DNA from 3 places in the Idiomarina sp. ST10R2A5 genome. Region 1 is predicted to be linked to each of the others. Evidence: predicted binding sites of a transcription regulator. Region 1 holds the regulator's gene; each other region holds the start of a gene.
The links. The regulator sigma-54, encoded in region 1, starts transcription at its own class of promoters, with help from an activator protein. The targets are predictions, from matches to a motif close to GTTGGCACGNNNNTNGNNT.
Positions count from the first base shown of each region.

Region 1 (3,264 bases):
TAATCCGAGCAGACAGACTTGAAGCCTCGGCCAGCGAGAATGCAGAACAAGCCGATACTTTTGTTGCAGAAGGCACTCCTGCTACTTACAGCCAGACTCTGGATGATGGCAATAAGATAAACGCAGAGGCCAACAAAATTACCTATTTTCAATCGGAGCAGCGCCTGGAGCTTAGCGGAAAAGCCCGTATTTCTCAGGGTAGCAGCAGTTCCAGTGGTGATCTCATCACCTATGATTTAGACAAACAAACCATAACCGCGACCAGTTCCGGTGAAGAAGACAGTCGCGTCATCACCATTTTTACGCCAAAGGCAAAAACTGACTCCAACGAGAAAAATAACGAGAACCCTTAATATGGCAACCTTACGAGTTAAACACTTAGCCAAAAGCTATAAAAGTCGCCAGGTTGTTAAAGACGTTAGCCTGGAGGTGAGCCAGGGACAGGTTATTGGATTATTAGGGCCGAATGGAGCCGGTAAAACAACCACCTTTTATATGATTGTCGGACTGGTTAACAGCGATAAAGGCCAGATTTTACTGGATGATAACGACCTCACTTTACTGCCAATGCATGAGCGGGCGCGCAGAGGTATTGGTTACCTGCCACAGGAAGCTTCTATTTTCAGAAAGCTCACCGTACGTGACAACCTGATGGCCATTTTAGAAACCCGCAAAGCGTTATCAGACAACGACAGAGAAGAACAGCTCGATGCCTTACTCGAAGAGTTTAATATTGGGCACATTGCCAACAGCCAGGGAATGAGTCTGTCAGGCGGTGAGCGCCGACGGGTTGAAATAGCCAGGGCCCTGGCAGCAGAGCCCACTTTTATTCTTTTAGATGAGCCTTTCGCTGGTGTCGACCCCATATCCGTCATTGATATCAAAAAAATCATTGAGCATTTAAAGCAACGCGGTATTGGCGTATTGATTACCGACCATAATGTTCGTGAAACCCTATCGGTTTGTGAACACGCCTATATCGTTAGTCATGGCGAACTTATTGCCAGTGGGGATGCAGAAAGTATATTATCGAATCAACAGGTTAAAGACGTTTACCTCGGTGAGCAGTTCACCTTATAACGTGAAACCGGGACAGTCATTATGAAGCAAAGTCTGCAGCTAAAAATTGGTCAGCATCTGACCATGACGCCACAACTTCAACAGGCCATTCGCCTGCTGCAGCTTTCCTCGCTCGATCTTCAGGCTGAAATTCAGGATGCACTGGACAGTAATCCTCTATTAGAAGTTGAAGGCGATGCCAGCAACGAAGCTGACAATTCCGAAACCCGAAATATCGAAGAGCGGGATGACAGTCAGCGAGAAACCTCAGACGTTATAAAAACTCAGGAAATGCCGGACGAGTTACCGGTAGACAGCAGTTGGGATGACACCTACTCCAGCCAGACACCGGTTAATGGGGCCGCGTCCTCTGGTAAGTCTTTTGACGGTGACTTTGAAGTTTACCAGGGCTCGACCAGTGAGTCGTTGCAAGATCACTTACTTTGGCAAATGCAGCTTTCCCACTTTTCTGAGGAAGACACCGCCATAGCTGAAGCCATTATCGAAGCCATAGACGACAACGGCTATCTAATGGCCGATGTTGATGAGATTATTGAAGCGGTGCGCCTTCCGGAAGTGGAAACAGAAGAAGTTTGTATGGTGCTTAAACGCATTCAGCACTTCGACCCAATAGGTGTGGGAGCACGCAGTGTCAGCGAATGCCTTGCCATCCAATTGCGGCAACTAAGCGACGACACTGAGTACAAAGAAATTGCTCTATGTTTAGTGACTGAACATATGGATTTACTGGGCAGCCGGGATTTTCGCACCATTCAGCGTAAATTAAAGCTCTCGGAAGACGACTTGCGTCAGACCATGCGCTTGATTCAGCAGTTGCACCCCCACCCGGGTGAGCAAGTTGCACAACAACCCGTTGAATATGTCATTCCTGATGTCGCTGTGACAAAAAAAAATGGGCGTTGGATGGTCGAATTGAACCCCGACAGCGTACCTAAATTAAAGGTCAATGAAGAATACGCGGCCTTGAGTAAAGCAGCTAAGTCAGTAGCAGACAGCCAGTACATAAAAAACCACACGCAGGAAGCGCGTTGGTTTATAAAAAGCCTGGAAAGTCGCAATGACACGTTGCTAAAAGTTGCCAACTGCATAGTGCAACGCCAACAAGGCTTTTTTGAGCATGGCGAAGAAGCCATGAAGCCTATGGTTTTAAACGATGTCGCCGAAGCGGTGGATATGCACGAAAGCACCATTTCGCGGGTGACAACACAGAAATACTTACACTGTCCGCGGGGCGTGTTTGAGTTAAAATACTTTTTCTCAAGTCATGTCAGTACTGAGGGCGGTGGTGAGTGTTCAAGCACTGCAATACGTGCTTTAATTAAGAAGATGGTCGCTGCAGAAAACCGCAGTAAACCGTTAAGTGACAGCAAAATTGCTGAACTGATAGCTGAACAAGGTATCCAAGTAGCAAGGAGGACAATTGCGAAGTATCGGGAATCGTTAAACATTCCATCATCGAGCCAACGCAAAAGTCTTTTGTAACTTTGTTAACTGCAAGAAGGAAGACGTTATGCAAATTAATTTGACCGGTCACCACATCGATATTACTGAAGCTTTACGTGACTACGTAGACACAAAATTTGCCAAGCTGGAACGACATTTTGACCACATTACTAATGTTCACGTCATCCTAAATGTTGAAAAAACGATTCAAAAAGCGGAAGCTACGCTGCACGTGAATGGCGGTGAAATTTTTGCCGACGCAAAACACGACGATATGTACGCGGCCATCGACGGTTTAATCAATAAGCTAGACCGTCAGGTGATTAAACACAAAGAAAAAATGAAACAACATTAATCCATGCAACTGAGTGAATTGTTAAGCCCCGACTGCACCAAGTGTGCAGTCGAGGGCGCAAGTAAAAAAAGACTGCTTGAAACCATTAGTCAAATCGTAGCTCCTAAGTTGTCCGGCATTACCCGCCATGACATTTTTGAGAGCCTATTGAACCGTGAGCGTTTGGGCAGTACGGGAATTGGCTTAGGTATCGCAATTCCTCATGGCCGATTACCCAATGCTAACCACCCGGTTGCGGTATTACTCACGCTAGATGAGCCGATTGAGTTTGACTCTATCGACAACCAACCCGTCGATATTATATTCGCGCTTCTGGTACCAGAATCCGAACACGAAAACCATCTGCAGACTTTAGCTTCTGTCGCTCGCCGTATGAATGACAAAGA
Region 1 is NZ_JBNIEX010000002.1:342,901-346,164, forward strand. It holds gene lptA (lipopolysaccharide transport periplasmic protein LptA) at 1-353, shown strand, start outside; gene lptB (LPS export ABC transporter ATP-binding protein) at 355-1,080, shown strand; gene ACP7FG_RS04230 (RNA polymerase factor sigma-54) at 1,102-2,562, shown strand; gene hpf (ribosome hibernation promoting factor) at 2,591-2,878, shown strand; gene ptsN (PTS IIA-like nitrogen regulatory protein PtsN) at 2,882-3,264, shown strand, end outside.

Region 2 (3,264 bases), on a different contig from region 1:
CTACGGTCAGCTTGAGTATAGTCCAGATGATAAAGCTACAGGCAAAGACCCAACCGAAAATTGTGGCAACGCCGGCCAACTGAATTATAAAGCTGGCGCTGGGGTCAGTTATGGGTACTAGCAGGGTACCGAATATACCCACGACACCATGTACTGAAATAGCCCCAACCGGGTCGTCAATGTGCAGCTTATCCAGAGCAATAATTGACAACACAACAATGAGTCCGGCGACAAAGCCAAAAACACTTGCCTGCCAGGGTTCGGGAGTAACGGGTTGTGCAGTTATGGCGACCAGTCCGGCCAGAGCACCGTTTAGTATCATAGTCAGGTCGGCTTTTTTCCAGAGTAACTTGGTAAACAGCAGTGCCGCTATTGTTCCTGCTGCTGCCGAGGTATTGGTATTGACCATAGCGCGTGCAATGGCGTTGGCGTCATCAACTGAGCCCAGGGCCAGCTGCGAGCCGCCGTTAAAACCGAACCATCCGAACCAGAGAATAAAAGTACCAAGTGCGGCGAGAGGCATGTTTGAACCCGGTAAGGCATTAATACTGCCGTCACTCAGGTATTTGCCAGAGCGGGGACCCAGCAATATGACCGCCGCCAGTGCTGCTGATGCCCCGGTTAAGTGGACAATACTGGAGCCGGCAAAATCGACAAACCCCCAGTTTGCTATCATGCCGCCACCCCAGGTCCACAAGCCCTGGACCGGGTAAATAAATGCGCTGAGTACCACACAAAAAACTAAAAAGCTCATGAGCTTCATTCTCTCTGCTACGGCGCCGGAAACTATGGACATAGCGGTTGCAACAAACACAACCTGAAAGAAGAAGTTTGCATCGGCGGCGTAAGCAGGGGAAGGATCCGGGTACATGACTTTATAACCAATGGCTAAATAAGTAATACAGGAAATGGAGTAGAGAGCAATGTTTTTGGTCAGAATTTCGGTGGTGTTTTTGGCTCTTACCAGGCCGGCTTCTAACATTGAAAACCCGGCCGCCATCCACATGACCAGCGCGCCGCAAACAAGCAGGTAAAAAGTATCGAGGGCAAAAGTGAGTTGCTGTAAATCTTGTGCTTCCATGGGTGACTCCTTAAAGAGCGTCTTTGTCAGTTTCACCGGTACGTATGCGAACGCAGTGCTCAAGTGGCAGAACAAATATCTTTCCGTCTCCGATATTGCCGGTATGAGCCGCTGCGCTAACAACTTCCAGCGCCCGTTCAAGGGTTTCATCGGGAAGAGCCAGTTCTATTTTCATTTTGGGAAGAAAGTCGACCTGGTACTCGGCTCCTCGATACAGCTCGGTATGGCCTTTTTGCCGGCCAACACCACGAACTTCGGTTACAGTTAAGCCGGAGCAGCCAATTTCAAACAAAGCCTGCTTTACATCTTCCAGCTTGAAAGGTTTGATTAACGCAACGAGCATTTTCATTAGGCTTCCTTATTAAAAGATTGTTAAGCAACCTTCTAATTCAGGAAATGTGCCAAAGATTAATTTGTTGATATTTATGGATAAATAGAATTTCGATGAGAGCTCTGCACAAAAAACGTGCGCAACCTCTGTGCACTGCACCAAAAGTGCTATTGAACCCAGACCTTACAGGGGAGATACTATTTACCTACAGTAATGCAGGATGAAAGGTGCAGTAGCATGAAACTTGGAGCACGGCAGAGCGACCTTATTGGTGAGACAGATCTGTTACGGATACCATCGCTGTCTGATTTAACCGGGTGCGATATTTTTATTAAGTGCGAGTTTCAGAACCCGGGAGGCTCAATAAAAGATCGTGCTGCTAAACAGCTCATTGACGACGCTATGCAGCGCGGCGAACTAAAACCGGGCATGACCGTAGTGGAAGGTACTGCCGGCAACACTGGTATTGGTCTGGCAGTTGTTGCTAAGTCCTATGGGCTGAATATGCTGGCGGTTATGCCTAATGATCAAACACCAGAAAAAGAACGGATGATACGTCTGCATGGCGGTGAGCTAATGGCCGTTGACCCGGTTCCGTTTAAAAACGAAAACCACTTTTATCACACAGCGCGTCGCTTAGCTGAAGAGCGTGACGACTGTTGGTGGGCTAACCAGTTTGAAAATACCAGCAACGCCCGTGCGCATTACCTTCATACGGGCCCGGAAATTTGGGAACAAACCGGTGGTAAAGTTGATGTTCTGGTTTCTGTGGCAGGTACTGGTGGCACCATTGGTGGTAACTCGCGCTTTTTGAAAGAAAAGAATCCGGATATTGATGTTTGGGTTGTGGACCCGGATGGCTCGGGAATTTATGAGTTCCTTCGCAGTGGCGAGTATGTTTCGACGGGGGGTTCCATGACAGAAGGCATTGGTATTATGCGGTTAGTGGATAACTTTCGTCAGGCACGTATTGATCATGCCGTTAACTTGCCCGACCAGGATTTAGTCACGCTGTCGCGTTATGTCAGAGACAAGGACGGTATTGTACTAGGTAGTAGTTCCGCGCTTAATGTTGCCGGCGCTTTGGTTGCTGCTTTGCGAAAGGGGCCGGGGCAGCGTATCGTGACGTTTTCCTGTGATTTAGGTGAACGTTCGGTCAGTAAATTGTATAACCCGGAGTATTTACGAGGGCGTGACTTAAACCCTGAGCCCGAGCCCATTGAGGTGCTGATAAAACGTTACCGCGAGCTTGGCGATAAAGTGCTAGAGGTTAACTGGAATAATGAATAGATTCATCATTTGCGGTTTGTTATCAGGTTTGGCAGTTGCTGCACCCAAAGCACAGGAGACTCTGCCGGACGCGCCGTTTCATGATTTAAAAGTACCTGAGTTTCTGGATATTGCGCATCGTGGTGCGTCGGGTTATTTACCGGAACATACTCAGGCCAGTACGGTTATGGCTCATGCTTTAGGTGCGGACTTCATCGAACAGGACATACAGCTAACACGTGACGGTGTGCCGGTGGTTTTGCACGACGAAAAACTGGACCATGTTACCAACGTGTCTGAAGTATTCCCGGAGAAGCACCGGCCTGATGGTAAATATTATGTGGTCGACTTTTCCCTGGATGAATTAAAGCGCTTAACGGTTGTTGCCCGCCATAAAGACTATGAGCTGGTCTATCCTAAACGCTTTGCTCAACCGGATGTACGTTTCCCTATTCAAACCCTGGATGAGCACATTAAGTTGATTCATGAACTGAATCGGGTGCGTGAGATGTCTACCGGTATTTATGTGGAGCTGAAATCTTCACGTTGGTATCAGCAACAAGGGTACGACATTACTTCAGCT
Region 2 is NZ_JBNIEX010000005.1:78,865-82,128, reverse strand. It holds gene ACP7FG_RS08160 (ammonium transporter) at 1-1,081, opposite strand, end outside; gene ACP7FG_RS08155 (P-II family nitrogen regulator) at 1,092-1,430, opposite strand; gene ACP7FG_RS08150 (cysteine synthase A) at 1,650-2,702, shown strand; gene glpQ (glycerophosphodiester phosphodiesterase) at 2,695-3,264, shown strand, end outside.
Region 2: the regulator sigma-54 is predicted to act here: its motif matches at 1,469-1,487, upstream of ACP7FG_RS08155 (P-II family nitrogen regulator).

Region 3 (3,264 bases), on a different contig from region 1:
GCGATATTGAAGATCTGCGCAAAGCGCTACGCGACCTTCGTACCGTTGCCGAAGCCATTTGGGGTGAAGAAAAAGACACGGTTCCCAGCGAAAAAAAGTACGTTAAATACAGCGATAACTTTCATGCCAAAGCCGTGGTTGATTTTGAGCAAGGCCTGCTGACCGTAGCCACTTTGCATGACAGCAACGATCCCGCCGAAACCCGGCAAAAATTGCAGGCGGCGATTGTACGCACACTGCTGACACCCGCAGATCTCACCGCCGTGGATATATTTACTGATAAAGAGCCCAAAGGTTCAGGAAAGCCCTTTTTGCGAGGCCAGGTTGTTGACCAGGACAATGTGGTGGTCGAATACCAGTGGCGAGCCAACCGTTTTGCAGAGTATTTAGTTAACAACGAGCTGCGCACGCGCCGTGCCAAAGACAACGACGTTTACGAAGTGAAAATTGCACTGGTGGACGACCATAAAGCACTGCGTAAACACCAATATTCCGATTATGTAATTGCGGCCGCGAAGCGCTATGATATTGAGCCCGAGCTTATTTACGCCATTATTGAAACTGAAAGCAGCTTCAACCCTTATGCGGTCAGCCACGCTAACGCCTACGGGTTAATGCAGGTGGTAGCAGCTACCGCCGGGCGAGATGTCTTTGAGCGGGTGCGCGAAGTACCGGGACAACCTACTTCCGAGCAGTTGTTTGACCCTGCCCAGAATATAGATATTGGCAGTGCCTACTTATACATTCTCAACACCCAGTATCTAAAAGGTATACAGAACCCAAACAGCCGCGAATACGCTATAGTCTCCGCATATAACGGCGGCGCCGGCAATGTACTAAAAACCTTTTCATCCAACCGCAACAGAGCCATACAGATAATGAACCGAAGTCAGCCCGGCGTTATTTACCGGGACTTAACTTCAAAACACCCTTTGGCTGAAAGCCGCCGGTACCTGGAAAAGGTGATGTACTTTAAGCAAAATTACTGACAAGACCCACAGCAAAAATCTTTACCGTGTACCGGTGCTGCCGCTTTCTTCTCGACAAAAAGCACGTTGTTTTCCAGGTAAATATGCTCGCGCAAGTCCTCCTGTAACTCTTTCAGGCCGTTATAAAGCGCAGTCCAGGTGCCACAGGCGCCTTCAGGCAAAGTCAGGTTGTTGGTCAATTCATCAATTTTATTGATTTCGTCTTCGTGCTGCACGTGCTCTTCTTCCATGACTGAAATTGGCCCGCTTGGATAAACTCCGCGCGACAACATTGGGAACAGAATTTGTTCTTCTTTCATCATGTGGCTTTCCAGCTCCTGCAGCATATTGTCTAAGTGCTCAGCCAGGCCATTAGGCGCTTCGGCATGATCACCGTGAACCTCTTCCACGCGCATAGCTAACTGCTTTAGTTCTGGCAGCTGGTCACGATGACACTGGTGAAAGCGCAAATAGATGTGCTCAATTAATTCCTGTGGGCTCGCGTCCTGCCATTTCTGCTCAGCAGCTTGTAAACGTTCATTTAAAGTATTCATGGGGTAACTCCTGTTTGCTAAATTAAAATTTTCAGCCGTTACTTAACGGTCTAAACTTTCGCTATGGCTGTTGATTGCAACAAACAGGCCAGCTTCTACCCCATTGTGATTATTGACTCTCCGGGGTGCCAAGGTACTATCAACCCAACCAATAAGGGTCTTTTTAACCTGGGCAGTCAATTTAACCATGTTACAAGAAAGTCTATTAGCAGACCTGCTAACCGAGCAGCCTGCCGCCGTACGTTTACAAAATTTAGTCAACACTTTACGCCGCCATTTCAACTGCGGTGCAGTGGTGTTACTGAAACTGGATAACGAGGTACTTCAGCCCGTTGCTATTCAGGGCCTGGTACGCGAAGCTCTGGGTCGTCGCTTTGTGGTTGCTCAACACCCACGGCTGGCGGCACTGCTGGCTTCCCGCAGCCCGGTAAGGTTTGAGCATGACTCTTCGTTACCAGACCCTTACGACGGTTTATTAGCGGAGCAGCCGGGTAATGCACTGCCCGTACACGACTGCATGGGAATCAGCTTGTACCTGGAAAACAAATGCTGGGGGGTGCTGACATTAGATGCCTTGCAGCCGGGCACCTTTACCGATGATTCCATACTCGAGTTGCAAAAGTTCAGTCTGTTCGTTGAAACAGCGGTCCGTATTGGCCAGCTTGAGCAAAACGTCAGAGCCTTGCGTCAGGGGCAACAACGCGCCATGCCGCAAGCCGGAGCGACTGAAACCAATGACTCTGAAATTATTGGTCAGAGCAAAGCCATAGAAGGTGTTCTGAAAGAACTTAGAGTTGTCGCCGGTGCTGACTTACCGGTACTGCTTTTAGGGGAAACCGGCGTCGGTAAAGAACTCTTCGCACGCGAACTTCACTTATTGTCGCAGCGCAGCGATATGCCGCTTATTTATGTTAACTGTGCTGCGCTGCCAGAATCCTTAGCTGAAAGTGAGCTCTTTGGTCATGTTAAAGGCGCTTTCTCCGGTGCTACCAGCGACCGTTCCGGGCGCTTTGAGGCGGCTCATGGCGGCACCTTATTTCTGGATGAAGTGGGCGAACTGCCACTGTCGATACAGGCCAAGCTGCTACGGGTTCTGCAAAACGGTGAAATACAGCGACTGGGTTCGGACAAATACCGTAAAGTGGACGTACGCCTGATAGCAGCCACCAACCGTAACCTGCGCCAGCAAGTCAGTAATGAAACCTTCCGTGCGGACTTGTACCACCGCCTGTCGGTTTACCCGTTACCCATACCTCCTTTGCGTGAGCGCGATGACGATGTGTCGATTCTGGCCGGTCACTTTCTTGAGTTAAACCGCGCGCGCCTGGGGCTTCGTGCTTTGCGGCTGTCGCCGGAAGCCGAACTGGCCATACAGCAGTATCAGTGGCCGGGGAATGTGCGCGAACTGGAGCACGTAATAAGCCGCGCGGCCATTAAGCTGCTGAGCCATGGCGTTGAAAAAACCGATATTGCGACCATTGAGCCGGACATGTTGGATCTCGATGTTCAGTTACCCATGTCAGCCTCTCTGGATTCCGATAAAAACAGCGGAGGAGCCGAGTTGCCGGTGCATAACGTTTCCATGAAGGAGGCGGTTAGCTACACCCAAAGAAAAATGATTGAAGCGGCTTTAAGCCGGCATAACAACAGCTGGAGTCAAGCTGCTAAAGACCTGCAACTGGACGCCAGTAACCTGCACAAAATGGCAGGCCGGCTGGGAATGAAGTCATGACCCGGGAGTT
Region 3 is NZ_JBNIEX010000003.1:117,700-120,963, forward strand. It holds gene ACP7FG_RS05080 (murein transglycosylase domain-containing protein) at 1-989, shown strand, start outside; gene ACP7FG_RS05085 (hemerythrin domain-containing protein) at 983-1,522, opposite strand; gene norR (nitric oxide reductase transcriptional regulator NorR) at 1,710-3,254, shown strand; gene ACP7FG_RS05095 (YbaN family protein) at 3,251-3,264, shown strand, end outside.
Region 3: the regulator sigma-54 is predicted to act here: its motif matches at 1,597-1,615, upstream of ACP7FG_RS05085 (hemerythrin domain-containing protein).